Regions from separate parts of the Paenibacillus sp. JCM 9796 genome, predicted to be linked through region 2. Evidence: a T-box and tRNA genes for the amino acid it is inferred to sense, from the RefSeq annotation. Region 2 holds a T-box; the other holds one or more tRNA genes.
What was found. A T-box is a leader RNA that pairs with one kind of tRNA and senses whether it is charged. The one in region 2 lies ahead of trpS (tryptophan--tRNA ligase), so its partner is inferred to be a tRNA-Trp.
Positions count from the first base shown of each region.

Region 1: it has a tRNA-Trp gene. The T-box ahead of trpS (tryptophan--tRNA ligase) is inferred to sense a tRNA for this amino acid. The anticodon was not compared.

Region 1 covers NZ_AP043723.1:3,640,862-3,648,173, reverse strand. The annotation lists gene ACZ439_RS17680 (polysaccharide deacetylase family protein) at 1-502, shown strand, start outside; tRNA gene ACZ439_RS17675 (tRNA-Leu) at 562-641, opposite strand; tRNA gene ACZ439_RS17670 (tRNA-Arg) at 645-721, opposite strand; tRNA gene ACZ439_RS17665 (tRNA-Leu) at 742-830, opposite strand; tRNA gene ACZ439_RS17660 (tRNA-Cys) at 838-911, opposite strand; tRNA gene ACZ439_RS17655 (tRNA-Gly) at 927-1,001, opposite strand; tRNA gene ACZ439_RS17650 (tRNA-Gln) at 1,012-1,083, opposite strand; tRNA gene ACZ439_RS17645 (tRNA-His) at 1,101-1,176, opposite strand; tRNA gene ACZ439_RS17640 (tRNA-Trp) at 1,192-1,265, opposite strand; tRNA gene ACZ439_RS17635 (tRNA-Tyr) at 1,273-1,358, opposite strand; tRNA gene ACZ439_RS17630 (tRNA-Thr) at 1,370-1,445, opposite strand; tRNA gene ACZ439_RS17625 (tRNA-Phe) at 1,450-1,525, opposite strand; tRNA gene ACZ439_RS17620 (tRNA-Asp) at 1,558-1,634, opposite strand; tRNA gene ACZ439_RS17615 (tRNA-Met) at 1,679-1,755, opposite strand; tRNA gene ACZ439_RS17610 (tRNA-Val) at 1,777-1,852, opposite strand; tRNA gene ACZ439_RS17605 (tRNA-Glu) at 1,857-1,931, opposite strand; tRNA gene ACZ439_RS17600 (tRNA-Ser) at 1,958-2,046, opposite strand; tRNA gene ACZ439_RS17595 (tRNA-Asn) at 2,050-2,125, opposite strand; rRNA gene ACZ439_RS17590 (23S ribosomal RNA) at 2,212-5,259, opposite strand; tRNA gene ACZ439_RS17585 (tRNA-Ala) at 5,418-5,493, opposite strand; tRNA gene ACZ439_RS17580 (tRNA-Ile) at 5,511-5,587, opposite strand; rRNA gene rrf (5S ribosomal RNA) at 5,624-5,740, opposite strand; rRNA gene ACZ439_RS17570 (16S ribosomal RNA) at 5,876-7,312, opposite strand, start outside.
Region 2 covers NZ_AP043723.1:3,799,963-3,807,274, reverse strand. The annotation lists gene ACZ439_RS18440 (alpha/beta-type small acid-soluble spore protein) at 1-51, opposite strand, end outside; gene ACZ439_RS18435 (DUF5325 family protein) at 202-399, shown strand; gene trpS (tryptophan--tRNA ligase) at 472-1,461, opposite strand; T-box leader at 1,534-1,807, opposite strand; gene ACZ439_RS18425 (permease) at 1,933-3,045, shown strand; gene ACZ439_RS18420 (TIGR03943 family putative permease subunit) at 3,057-4,004, shown strand; gene ACZ439_RS18415 (LURP-one-related/scramblase family protein) at 4,093-4,593, opposite strand; gene ACZ439_RS18410 (CapA family protein) at 4,760-5,962, shown strand; gene ACZ439_RS18405 (hypothetical protein) at 5,967-6,464, opposite strand; gene ACZ439_RS18400 (alpha/beta-type small acid-soluble spore protein) at 6,567-6,794, shown strand; gene ACZ439_RS18395 (O-methyltransferase) at 7,004-7,312, opposite strand, start outside.

The sequences.
Region 1 (7,312 bases), 160 kb from region 2:
GACCTTCTTCATTGTCGGTTCACAAGCCGAGAAGCATCCGGAAGTCGTGAAACGCATCGTCAATGAAGGACATGTTATCGGCAATCATTCCTATTCGCATCCGCTGTTCACCAAACTGGACGAGCAATCCTTTCAGCATCAGATTCTGCAAACGCAAGACACCTTGCACAGCTTAATTGGCTACAGACCGAGACTAATCCGTCCACCCTACGGTGAAATCAGCGAGAATCAACTTCTATGGACTTCGGATCGTGGTTACCTTGTTGTCAATTGGAACGTTGATTCGATGGACTGGAAGCAATTAAATGAGCCTCAAGTGACTTCCAATATCTTGCATCACACCAAAGCCGGTTCAATCGTTCTTCAACATTCCGGGGGTGGCTCTACCCAAGATTTAAGCGGCACCGTTCGCGCATTGCCTCATGTTATCGAGAAGTTACAAGGCCAAGGTTATCGTCTTGTCACTTTACCGGAATTGCTTAACGTCCCGAAAGGAAAATAAAAGAAAAACACATATAAAAAAAAGCATAGAGAGCGAATAATTCGCTCTCTATGCTTTGATGCCGGTAGAGGGACTTGAACCCCCACGGTTTCCCTCACGATTTTGAGTCGCGCGCGTCTGCCAATTCCGCCATACCGGCTGGTGGCGTGCCCTAAGAGATTCGAACTCCTGACCTTTTGATTCGTAGTCAAACGCTCTATCCAGCTGAGCTAAGGGCACATAAAACAATTAGATTGGAGTGGTGCCGAAGACCAGACTTGAACTGGTACGGTAGTCACCTACCGCAGGATTTTAAGTCCTGTGCGTCTGCCGATTCCGCCACTCCGGCGTAAGATTGGAGGCGCCACCCAGACTCGAACTGGGGGTAAAGCTTTTGCAGAGCTCTGCCTTACCACTTGGCTATGGCGCCACACAGCTATAAAATTGGAGCGGAAGACGGGACTCGAACCCGCGACCCTCGCCTTGGCAAGGCGATGCTCTACCACTGAGCCACTTCCGCAAGAATGAAACTGGGGATCTAGGATTCGAACCTAGGCATGACGGAGTCAAAGTCCGTTGCCTTACCGCTTGGCTAATCCCCAATGTGAGTTTAGAAAAATGGGGCGATCGATGGGACTTGAACCCACGAATGCTGGAGCCACAGACCAGTGCGTTAACCCCTTCGCCACGACCGCCATATGAAATTTGTTTGGCAGGGGCAGCAGGAATCGAACCCACACCAAAGGTTTTGGAGACCTTTGTTCTACCTTTAAACTATGCCCCTATGAAAATGGTGGAGGCTGATGGATTCGAACCACCGAACTCGTCAGAGAACAGATTTACAGTCTGCTGCGTTTGGCCACTTCGCTAAGCCTCCATATGAAACTGTGGTGCCGCCGAGAGGACTTGAACCCCCAACCTACTGATTACAAGTCAGTTGCTCTACCAATTGAGCTACAGCGGCATAATGGTGGCTCGGGACGGAATCGAACCGCCGACACGAGGATTTTCAGTCCTCTGCTCTACCGACTGAGCTACCGAGCCTAACCTTACAAATCCATTCATAGTTTAAATAATGGCGGAGCCGACGGGATTCGAACCCGCGGTCTCCTGCGTGACAGGCAGGCATGTTAGGCCTCTACACCACGGCTCCACACTATGTATTCAATATCGAAGCTATGATCTCCGAGATGAATTTGGTTGCGGGGGCAGGATTTGAACCTGCGGCCTTCGGGTTATGAGCCCGACGAGCTACCGGGCTGCTCCACCCCGCGTCGTTAAACAAAAAGCAATTATGGTGGAGGCTGACGGGATCGAACCGCCGACCCTCTGCTTGTAAGGCAGATGCTCTCCCAGCTGAGCTAAGCCTCCATAATGGTGACCCGTAGGGGATTCGAACCCCTGTTACCTCCGTGAAAGGGAGGTGTCTTAACCCCTTGACCAACGGGCCTTGCGAATACTTATTCTGCAGTTCTACGGAGAGAGAGGGATTCGAACCCTCGAGACGCTTGTGACGCCTACACGATTTCCAATCGTGCTCCTTCGGCCAACTCGGACACCTCTCCATATGGCTCCCCGAACAGGACTCGAACCTGTGACAACTCGATTAACAGTCGAGTGCTCTACCAACTGAGCTATCGGGGAATATTACTTCAGAGCTTACGCCCTGAAAACTGGATACGAAACTCAGCATGCTGAATGCTTTGACTTCACTAAAGTGAAAGTCTTTTTTGGATAAGCCCTCGACCGATTAGTATTCGTCAGCTCCACACGTTGCCGCGCTTCCACCCCGAACCTATCAACCTCGTCGTCTACAAGGGGTCTTACTAATTGGGAAATCTCATCTTGAGGGGGGCTTCACGCTTAGATGCTTTCAGCGCTTATCCCGTCCGTACTTGGCTATCCAGCCGTGCTCCTGGCGGAACAACTGGTACACCAGCGGTACGTCCATCCCGGTCCTCTCGTACTAAGGACAGCTCCTCTCAAATTTCCTGCGCCCACGACAGATAGGGACCGAACTGTCTCACGACGTTCTGAACCCAGCTCGCGTACCGCTTTAATGGGCGAACAGCCCAACCCTTGGGACCTACTTCAGCCCCAGGATGCGATGAGCCGACATCGAGGTGCCAAACCTCCCCGTCGATGTGGACTCTTGGGGGAGATAAGCCTGTTATCCCCAGGGTAGCTTTTATCCGTTGAGCGATGGCCCTTCCATGCGGTACCACCGGATCACTAAGCCCGACTTTCGTCCCTGCTCGACCTGTTTGTCTCGCAGTCAAGCTCCCTTATGCCTTTGCACTCTTCGAATGATTTCCAACCATTCTGAGGGAACCTTGGGGCGCCTCCGTTACTCTTTAGGAGGCGACCGCCCCAGTCAAACTGCCCACCTGACACTGTCCCCGTACCGGTTCACGGTACCAGGTTAGAACTCCGATACGATCAGGGTGGTATCCCAACGGCGCCTCCACCCACGCTGGCGCGCAGGCTTCCCAGGCTCCCACCTATCCTGTACAGATCGTACCAAAGTCCAATATCAAGCTGCAGTAAAGCTCCATGGGGTCTTTCCGTCTTGTCGCGGGTAACCTGCATCTTCACAGGTATTAAAATTTCACCGGATCTCTCGTCGAGACAGCGCCCAAGTCGTTACGCCATTCGTGCGGGTCAGAATTTACCTGACAAGGAATTTCGCTACCTTAGGACCGTTATAGTTACGGCCGCCGTTTACTGGGGCTTCGGTTCACAGCTTCGGGTTACCCCTAACCGCTCCCCTTAACCTTCCAGCACCGGGCAGGCGTCAGCCCGTATACTTCGCCTTGCGGCTTCGCACAGACCTGTGTTTTTGCTAAACAGTCGCTTGGGCCTTTTCACTGCGGCCCCCTCGGGCTATTCACCCTACCGAGGCACCCCTTCTCCCGAAGTTACGGGGTCATTTTGCCGAGTTCCTTAACGAGAGTTCTTCCGAGCGCCTTAGCATGCTCTGCTCGCCTACCTGTGTCGGTTTGCGGTACGGGCACCTTCTCCCTGGCTAGAGGCTTTTCTTGGCAGCCTGAACTCATGACCTTCGGTACTTAAATTTCCCTCCCCATCACAGCCCAGCCTTACGGTGTGCGGATTTGCCTGCACACCAGCCTCACTGCTTGGACGAGCATCCATCAGCTCGCGTCACTATCCTTCTGCGTCACCCCATTGCTCATAACGGTTCACGGTGGTACAGGAATTTCAACCTGTTGTCCTTCGACTACGCCTTTCGGCCTCGCCTTAGGTCCCGACTTACCCTGAGCGGACGAACCTTCCTCAGGAACCCTTAGGCTTACGGCGGATCAGATTCTCACTGATCTTTTCGTTACTCATACCGGCATTCTCACTTGTATGCAGTCCACCAGTCCTCACGATCCAGCTTCTACCCGCATACAACGCTCCCCTACTGCCCGCATCGTGTTCACTCCAGCTTCGAAGTAGGATGTTTAGCCCCTGGAGACATTTAGCCAGATTCTTTCATCAACTTTAGTCGTTGAATCTGGCGAATGTCCCGTGGCCAAACATGACCTCAAAGACGCAGTGAACACGATGCTGACTCATAGCTTCGGTGGTGTGTTTAGCCCCGTTACATTTTCGGCGCAGAGTCACTCGACCAGTGAGCTATTACGCACTCTTTCAATGGTGGCTGCTTCTAAGCCAACATCCTGGTTGTCTGTGCAACTCCACATCCTTTCCCACTTAACACACACTTGGGGACCTTAGCTGATGATCTGGGCTGTTTCCCTCTTGACAATGGATCTTAGCACTCACTGTCTGACTCCCGGGATAACGTCTGTGGCATTCAGAGTTTGACTGGACTTGGTAACCCTTGGCGGGCCCCGCACCCAATCAGTGCTTTACCTCCACGACGCATCTCCCGAGGCTAGCCCTAAAGCTATTTCGGGGAGAACCAGCTATCTCCGAGTTCGATTGGAATTTCTCCGCTACCCCCACCTCATCCCCGAATTTTTCAACATTCGTGGGTTCGGGCCTCCAGTGCGTGTTACCGCACCTTCACCCTGGACAGGGGTAGATCACACGGTTTCGGGTCTACGCCTACAAACTATTTCGCCCTATTCAGACTCGCTTTCGCTGCGGCTACGGCTTCTCACCTTAACCTTGCTTGCAAACGTAACTCGCCGGTTCATTCTACAAAAGGCACGCCATCACCCATGAACGGGCTCTGACTTCTTGTAAGCACACGGTTTCAGGTTCTTTTTCACTCCGCTCCCGCGGTTCTTTTCACCTTTCCCTCACGGTACTGCTTCACTATCGGTCACCAGGGAGTATTTAGCCTTGGCAGATGGTCCTGCCGGATTCAGACGGGGTTTCACGTGTCCCGCCCTACTCAGGATACGCCTAGGGTGTTCGCAGACTTTTGGTTACGGGGCTTTTACCCTCTATGGCCGGCCTTTCCAGACCTGTTCGCCTAACCTGCTGCACCCACGACGGCGTCCTACAACCCCAAGGAGCAAGCTCCTTGGTTTGGGCTAATCCGCTTTCGCTCGCCGCTACTGACGGAATCACTTTTGTTTTCTTTTCCTGAGGGTACTTAGATGTTTCAGTTCCCCTCGTATGCCTCCTATGCAGCTATGTATTCACTGCATGGTACGTGAGTATTACCTCACGCGGGTTCCCCCATTCGGACATCCCCGGATCAATGCCTGCTTACGGCTCCCCGAGGCGTTATCGTTGTTCGCCACGTCCTTCTTCGGCTCCTGGTGCCTAGGCATCCTCCGTGTGCTCTTTATAGCTTATCCAGCTATCACTTGTACGACCGAAGTCGTACCGGATTTTGATTCAGCATTTGTTGCTTTGTTTCGTTTATCCAGTTTTCAAGGAACAAGTTCTTGCTGCCGTTCAACCGGCAGGAAAGTCATCTTACCATAATGCCGATCGCTCGACAAGAGGTAGTTTTTGGTGGAGCCAAGCGGGATCGAACCGCTGACCTCCTGCTTGCAAGGCAGGCGCTCTCCCAGCTGAGCTATGGCCCCAAACATTATGAAATTTATGGTGGGCCCTAGTGGACTCGAACCACCGACCTCACCCTTATCAGGGGTGCGCTCTAACCAGCTGAGCTAAGGGCCCTCATGTTGACCTTATTCATCCACACAAGGTGGATTCGCTTGGCGACGTTCTACTCTCCCAGGACCCTGCGGTCCAAGTACCATCGACGCTGGAAGGCTTAACGTTCGTGTTCGGGATGGGTACGCGTGGTTCCCTTCCGCCATCATCACCAAACGAATCGGTTAGCGGACTAACCGAGAAAGGCTATTGCGCCTTTCAAAACTAAACATCGAAATGAGTGCTTCTGTATACAGCAGTGGTGCTGCTGTAGATTTGTCCGCCACCCTGCAGGTGACATGGACTCCATAGAAAGGAGGTGATCCAGCCGCACCTTCCGATACGGCTACCTTGTTACGACTTCACCCCAATCATCTACCCCACCTTCGGCGGCTGGCTCCTTGCGGTTACCCCACCGACTTCGGGTGTTGTAAACTCTCGTGGTGTGACGGGCGGTGTGTACAAGACCCGGGAACGTATTCACCGCGGCATGCTGATCCGCGATTACTAGCAATTCCGACTTCATGCAGGCGAGTTGCAGCCTGCAATCCGAACTGAGACCGGCTTCTAAGGATTCGCTCCATCTCGCGACTTCGCCTCCCGTTGTACCGGCCATTGTAGTACGTGTGTAGCCCAGGTCATAAGGGGCATGATGATTTGACGTCATCCCCACCTTCCTCCGGTTTGTCACCGGCAGTCAACTTAGAGTGCCCAACTGAATGCTGGCAACTAAGTTCAAGGGTTGCGCTCGTTGCGGGACTTAACCCAACATCTCACGACACGAGCTGACGACAACCATGCACCACCTGTCTCCTCTGCCCCGAAGGGAAGGTACATCTCTGTACCGGTCAGAGGGATGTCAAGACCTGGTAAGGTTCTTCGCGTTGCTTCGAATTAAACCACATACTCCACTGCTTGTGCGGGTCCCCGTCAATTCCTTTGAGTTTCACTCTTGCGAGCGTACTCCCCAGGCGGAGTGCTTATTGTGTTTACTTCGGCACCAAGGGTATCGAAACCCCTAACACCTAGCACTCATCGTTTACGGCGTGGACTACCAGGGTATCTAATCCTGTTTGCTCCCCACGCTTTCGCGCCTCAGCGTCAGTTACAGTCCAGAAAGCCGCCTTCGCCACTGGTGTTCCTCCACATCTCTACGCATTTCACCGCTACACGTGGAATTCCGCTTTCCTCTCCTGCACTCAAGTCTCCCAGTTTTCAGTGCGAACCGGGGTTGAGCCCCGGGCTTAAACACCAAACTTAAAAGACCGCCTGCGCGCGCTTTACGCCCAATAATTCCGGACAACGCTTGCCCCCTACGTATTACCGCGGCTGCTGGCACGTAGTTAGCCGGGGCTTTCTTCTCAAGTACCGTCACCCTCAGAGCAGTTACTCTCCGAGGCGTTCTTCCTTGGCAACAGAGCTTTACGATCCGAAAACCTTCATCACTCACGCGGCGTTGCTCCGTCAGGCTTGCGCCCATTGCGGAAGATTCCCTACTGCTGCCTCCCGTAGGAGTCTGGGCCGTGTCTCAGTCCCAGTGTGGCCGATCACCCTCTCAGGTCGGCTACGCATCGTCGCCTTGGTGGGCCATTACCCCACCAACTAGCTAATGCGCCGCAGGCCCATCCGTAAGCCATAGGTTGCCCCATGTTTCATGATTCCCCCATGCGGAGAAACCAGCTATCCGGTCTTAGCTACCGTTTCCGGTAGTTATCCCGATCTTACAGGCAGGTTGCCTACGTGTTACTC
Region 2 (7,312 bases):
AGCTTGTGGTACGACCAGAGCGTTGCTGCTGCGGGATTGACCTGCACCCATGTTCAGCACTCCTTTCAATTGAATGATGTCTTTGATGTATTTGCAAGCTTGCAAACTTATTATGTGCCCGCTGTAAGAAACTATACGCACCTTTATGAAAAAACCTTTCGAGTTTCAAATTTTATGGAGCAAAGGCGGATTTGAACCCTTATGAACAAAACTCTTGCGCTGATTTATGCCCTTGTCGGGACCGCGCTGCTGACAACGGTCAGCTACTTTATCGCTGCAGGCCGACCATGGATGGCCGTATTGACCGGCATAATCGCCCTATTCTTTATAGGATCCGGCTTTATCGTGAAGGCCAGACAGCGGAGACGGCGCGAAGGCCGGCAGCAAGAAGAACGCTGACGGATCGATACATAAAAAAGAGCTTGTCCTCCGGGTGAACGATCACACCGTCGGACAAGCTCTTTTGTCGTTTCAAAGAACGACAAAGCCCATCTTCGTTTTGACTTCCTTCAGCATCCGTTCCGCCTGCTCGGCGGCCCGCTCCTTCCCTTCGGCCAGGATGCGGTGCAGCTCGCCGGATTCCCGGATCTCGCGATAGCGCTGCTGCAGCGGCTCCAGCACCGTCACGACAGCCTCGGCCAGGTCTTTTTTAAACGGCCCGTAGCCTTGTCCTTCGTAAAGCGCCTCGACTTCGGCAATCGTTTTATCAGCCACCTGTGTGTAAATGCTGATCAGGTTGCTCACCTCCGGCTTGTTCGCCGGATCGAATTTCACTTCGCGCCCCGAGTCCGTTACCGCCCGGCTAATTTTCTTGCGTACAACGTCCGGCGCATCGAGCAGCGCGATGTAGCTGCCGGCATTCGGATTGCTCTTGCTCATCTTCTTGGAGGCATCGTCAAGCGACATGACACGCGCCCCGACTTCCGGGATGTAGCCCTGCGGAATTTTGAACGTCTCGCCAAACTTGCCGTTGAACCGCTGCGCCAGGTCGCGCGTCAGCTCCAGATGCTGCTTCTGATCGTCGCCCACCGGCACGAGATCGGCATTGTACAACAGAATGTCGGCCGCCATCAACGAAGGATACGTGAACAAGCCCGCACCGACGGATTCTTTGCCGGCCGACTTGTCTTTAAATTGCGTCATCCGCTCCAGCTCGCCCATATAGGTGAGCGTCGTCATCAACCATCCAAGCTCCGCATGAGCGGACACCGTCGATTGCAGGAAGACCGTTGCCGCTTTCGGATCGATGCCAGCCGCCAAATACAGCGCCGCGACCGACTCCGACTGCTCTTTCAACGCCGCCGGTTCCTGCGGAACCGTAATTGCATGCAGATCGACCACCATAAAGTAGCAATCATGGGTGATCTGCAGCTTCACATAATTTTTCAAGGCTCCGATATAGTTGCCCAGCGTCAACTGCCCACTGGGCTGCATCCCCGACAGCACTCGTAATTTGGACATGTTCTTCTTCCTCCTTGATCATGGAAACTTCTCTTCTTCCGGTCCGACTGCAAAACAAAAAGGCCTCCCGCCGCAAGGGACGAGAGACCGTGGTGCCACCCTAATTCGCCCGTTGCCGCATCAGCCGCGAATCGGCGATCGACAAGAGCCTTGATCTCCTGTAACGGGGAGTGACCGTAACGGTATAATGCAGCGCCCGACTCCTAAGCCCGGGCCCGGGTTTGACGCCTGTTCCACCGTTCAGCTCGAGGATCCATTCGAACGACCGCCGCCTGCCGGTTCGCACCTGCCACCGGCTCTCTGCAAAGCGTGCCTGCCGCCTACTTATTCCCGTCATCGCTTATTAGACGTCATTGTACCGAACGGCATGCGGCATGTCAAGATCACTTTTTGACCAAAAACTTGTCCTATATTCATTCCGCAGTGCATACGCTATAATAATAATTACGAAAAAGAAGGAGAGACCGTGCTTTGCAAACGACTATTCAACGACTGGCCACTAACGTTCTCGCCGTTTTATGCATCATCATGTTCATCCTTATTTTCAGGCAAAAACAGCCGCCCGACTTGTCGTGGATCGGCTCGGAGGAGCTTCAAAACTTTAAGACGCTGTTCATCAGCATCGTGCTCGAGGCGCTGCCGTTCGTCCTCCTCGGCGTCCTGGTTTCCGCCCTGCTGCAAATGTTCGTTTCCGAGCAAACGATCCGCAAATGGGTGCCCAAAAATCCGGTGCTCGGCGTTCTGTTCGCCTGCGCGCTCGGCATCGTCTTTCCGCTGTGCGAATGCGGGATGATCCCGGTCATACGCCGCCTGATTCTCAAGGGCATGCCCGTATATACGGCCGTCGTCTTCATCCTCGCCGGTCCGATTATTAATCCGGTCGTATACGCCTCCACCTTCATGGCGTTCCGTACGCGTCCCGAAATCGCCTACTCGCGCATGGCGCTCGCTTTTCTCGTCGCCGCCACGATCGGGCTGCTCGTGTACCGTTTCGTCCGCACCAATCCGCTGCGGGCCGGCTTGAAATACGGTGCCGCGCCTGTGCACACGCACAATCACGCGCATGAACACGGGCACGAATATGGGCATACGCATCATCATCATACAGCGCATGGGCATGATCACGGCCATACGCATGATCACAGCCATACGCATGCTCACGGTCCCGGATGGCGAGGCCGCTTGTCCGGCGTGCTTGGGCACGCATCGGACGAATTTTTCGACATGGGCAAATATTTGATTTTCGGCGCCATGCTGACAGCCCTGATTCAAACGTTCATGTCCCGGGAAAGCCTGGTTTCGATCGGGGAAGGAACGGTTAGCTCGCATCTGTTCATGATGGGCTTTGCCTATGTGCTGTCGCTCTGCTCGACGTCCGACGCCTTCGTCGCCTCGTCGTTCGCCACGACGTTCTCGGCAGGGTCGCTGTTGACCTTTCTTGTCTTCGGACCGATGCTCGATATGAAAAGCACGCTCATGCTTCTGTCCGCCTTCCGCGCCAAGTTCGTGCTTCTGCTGACCGGGCTGCTCGTAATCGTGACGTTAATCGGCTCGCTGCTGTTCGAACGTATCTTTTTCCAGTGAGGTGTCCTATTATGAGTCCACGTCTGCTCAGCTTTCACCATACCATTAAAGCGCTCATCTTATTCGGCTTTGCCGGTTATATCGCATATCTCGTGCACAGCGATCGAATTTTGCTCTACATCGCGCCCCGCATGGTGGATTACGTCAAATGGTCCTCCCTGGCGCTCTACGCCGTGGCTGTGTACCAAGGCTATCAGGCGGTACGCACGTTCCGCAGTACGCATGAGCCGGATTGCGACTGCGGGCACGATCATACGCCGTCGCGCTCCATTCTCAAGAACACGGTTGTATACGGCCTCTTCCTCCTGCCGCTGCTGCTCGGGTTCTTGCTTCCGGATACGTCGCTGGGCAGCAGCTTGGCCGCGAAGAAAGGCATGAACCTCAGCAGCGCCAGCGCCGTGAAGAAAGAAAGCGAGCCTCCGGAGGCAGGTCTCTCGTCCTCCAACGCAGCCGCGCCAGGCGCGGACAATCCGCCGCCGGCGCAACCGCCGGCCAAAGGAGCCTCCGGTTCTCTCGATGCGTTGTTTCCATCGGATAAGTTCACGAAGCAGTACGCCGATTTCGCGAAGAAGCTGTACGCTTCCGATCAGATTACCGTCCAGGAAGAATGGTTTATCGAGACGCTCACCTCGGTGGACCTTTACCTGGATGCCTTCATCAGCAAAAAAATGCAGCTGACCGGTTTCGTCTACCGGCAAGAGGATATGAAAGACAACCAGTTTGTCATCGGGCGCTTTTCCATTCAATGCTGCTCCGCGGATGCCGCACCGTTCGGCGTGCTTGCCGAGTACGACCGCGCCAAAACATTCGCCGCAGACACCTGGGTCACGGTCACCGGCACCCTGGAGAAGACGAAATTCAACGACGTCGAGATCATGGTGCTGAAGGTCGAGAAGGTAGCCAAAGCCGAACCGGCGAAGACACCCTACGTTTACCCGAACATGAATTTCGGCGCTTAATGGAGGGTCACCCGCCTGAACTTCTGCAGCAAGCCAAAAGGCTCCGGCAGCGCGTTAAGCGTTGCCGGAGCCTTTTTCCTTCGCTGTCTTATGTGGAGGCGGCGCTTTGCCTTTTTTGAATCGCATGAACGCCCATGACGACGACAATCAGTTCTTCCATCGGCAGCGTCGAGTCGTTGGTCAGCTCGAACGCCCCGGCCCCGAACATCCCGTCCACGCGGCGGAATTCGGCGGCCAGCTGCTCCCTCTCCGTCTTCACCGTATATTCCCGCGAGAAGGCGGGGGATTCGATATAGAACGTCCCGTGCGTATCGCTATCATATACATACCGTTTGGTAAAAAAAGTGAACTTCGCTTTTAACGTGCCGATTTCTTGGTCCCCTCCGTTAAACACGAGCCACGTATTGGAGAAAGCCCGGAATTTTCCGCTATACGACGTTAACCCATCTGAGAAACTCTGGACCGTTACGCCGGATTGAAACATGCCGTGCAGGTCGAGCGTGCCGATTTTCCGCTCCCGTTCATCCGTGATGTCCGTTTCCCCTCTGGACAAAAAGTTGTCGCGAACATATACCTTGCGCGCTTCCATCACTAACATCTCCTCGCTTTCCGTCGATCGGAGGCTTTGTCATTTTTAACGAACGGCGCGGTTAAAAGGTTTCGGTGTTCAAACATTTTCCACGCTTCATAATCGCATTCATTCCAGTGAATAGTAAGGGTACCGGTGAAGTTATGACAAGGGAGGCGAATCCTGCGTGACACGTTGTCTGTCCGGCGCTATAGCGGCGGTCATCTTGCTTGCATCGTTAAGCGGTTCCGCCGCCAGCCCCGACGTTCACCCGACTGCCGTCCGGCAAGCCGTTCCAGGAGCGGCGTACGAAGTACCCCGGCTGCGCTCCGGCCCTCCCTGCCCGCAGCCGGAGCAGAAAGCGTCGATCGCCGCCATCGGCGATGTCTTGATTCACCGCTCCATTTATGACGACGCCCGCACAAAGACCGGCTTCGACTTTCGGCCGATGTTCGAGAAAGTCCGTCCTGCGCTCGCGGCGGCGCACGTGACTGTCGCCAATCAAGAGAGCATCACCGGCGGGATCGGCATCGGCTTGTCCGATTACCCGACGTTCAACAGCCCGTTCGAGACAGCCGACGCTCTCCGGGATGCCGGCGTCGATGTCGTTACGATGGCCAACAACCATACGCTCGATCGCGGCGAGAAGGCTGTGCTGCAAGCGATCGGGCACTGGCGGGACTTGCAGGTCGAGTACGCGGGAGCGAGCGAGAGCGTCAACGATCGGCGGCGTATGCGGCTCGTGAAACGGAACGGCTTGAAGCTGGCGTTTCTATCATATACCTACGGCACCAACGGCATTCCTTCACCGCCAGGCAAATCCCATCTCGTGCACCGGCTGGAGCCGGGCGTCCTGACCGCCGAAATTCGCGAAGCGAAGCGGCTGGCCGATGCCGTCGTCGTCAGCCTGCACTTCGGCGTCGAATATCAGCGGCTGCCGAACGACGAGCAGAAGCGCCTGGCCAAACTGGCCGCCGTGTCCGGCGCGGACTTGATCCTCGGCCATCATCCGCATGTGCTGCAGCCGCTCGAGTGGATCGACAACGGCCGTAACGGCGGACGAAGCCTGGTCGTCTACTCGCTCGGCAATTTTATCGCCGCTCAGAAGCAATCCGACCCGCATACGCGAATCGGCGGCATCTTGAGCGCGGACCTCCGAAAGGTACCGGGGCCGGGGCCAGAGGCCGGTTCGATAGGCAGCCGCATCGTCGTCGAGAACGTCACATTCCTGCCCACTTACATCCGCTTCAAGCGGTGGCGCGGTTATCGTGTCGTTCCGCTGGCCTCCGTGACGGAAGAGGAATTAAAGGACGCGCCCCGCGTCTTTAAAGAAGTGGCCGCCCATATGCGCCGCTGGATGCCGGACCTTACCGTCGCGGACGGGTTATAAACGACTATGTCGAATATTTCAAAGACAACTCATCCAACAATCGGCGAACCGTGGGGACGGTGTCTTTGTACAAAGGGCGGTAGTCGAGCGGCTCCACGAAGCTCAGGAACGTTTCGGCGATATCCCGTACCTGCCGAACGTACTCCGCCTTATCCACCGTATAAGACGCTACCCGGCGCGGGGCTCCGCCTTGCCGCTCCTCCACTTCCGTCAATTCCAGCTCCCGCTCGCTTCGGTGGATGACGACGAACGAGAACGCCCGGCATTCCGGATCGCCGCAGCCGCAAATAAAGAACGGAACCTTCGTCCACGCGTCCACCCCGGCCCAGCGGTCCGGTTCCACGTTCTCCAAAGCGCTCAAGAGCAGGGCCGGCAGTCCGACGTCCAGACATAAAGGCTCATCGATCACGGTTTCACCGTCGATGTCGAGCCGGACGTCGGCGTGAACGATCTGCAGGCCGGCGTCAAACGACCAGTTGCGGTAAGTTAATGAAAATGCCATGGCGGTTCTCCTTTTCACCCGGTGGACACATTTACCAATTTTTTTCAAAGAGTATAATTATTGCTTTGGTACATACTACCTTCAAGAACGGAGGTGATATCGATGGGCGCAGGACAATCCCGCAGCAGCAACGCTTTGGTCGTACCTCAAGCTTCCCAAGCTTTGGACCAACTGAAGTATGAAGTTGCTCAAGAGCTGGGCATCCAAATTCCTCAAGACGGGTACTATGGTTTCATGGCTACTCGCGACACCGGGGCTATTGGTGGCCACATCACACGTCGTCTGGTTCAAATCGCCGAGCAGCAGTTGGCCGGCAAGTTCACTCGATAATGCAGTACCTCGAATACTTAACGGGGCGGTTCCCTCGCGGAACCGCTTTTCCATGTGCGGCCGCCCCGATTGTCCGAGGCCGGTATTGTTCATTATAAACGATTTCCACCGCTCCCGTCTAAGCGCAGGATGGAATCCGTAAAAGTGAAATAAGCCTCCGGCATCAACGCCAAAGGCCCATCCTACTATAAATGAGGTATAAGTGCTGATCAATCGGTATTGCCGTTTTTGTCGGGATTGACAAGATTCGCCATATTATAATTCGATTCGAACGTGACGCTTGTGCATAACAAGTTTTGCCGCATCGCGAACTCGAACTGGATTTCGCCGTGCGACCATTTTTTCAGCTTTAACGACTCAAGGGCCGTCTGACGAAAGGAGTGCTGGTGGCTTTCGGTCAGTCCCCGGTCCGCTTTCTTGAGTTCGCTTCCTCTACTTTCCAAGGGAAAGTGCCTGACCCCGAACTTTCCTACCATGTTGTTGCGAATTTGCACGAATACGGTGCCCGACGTCAAATG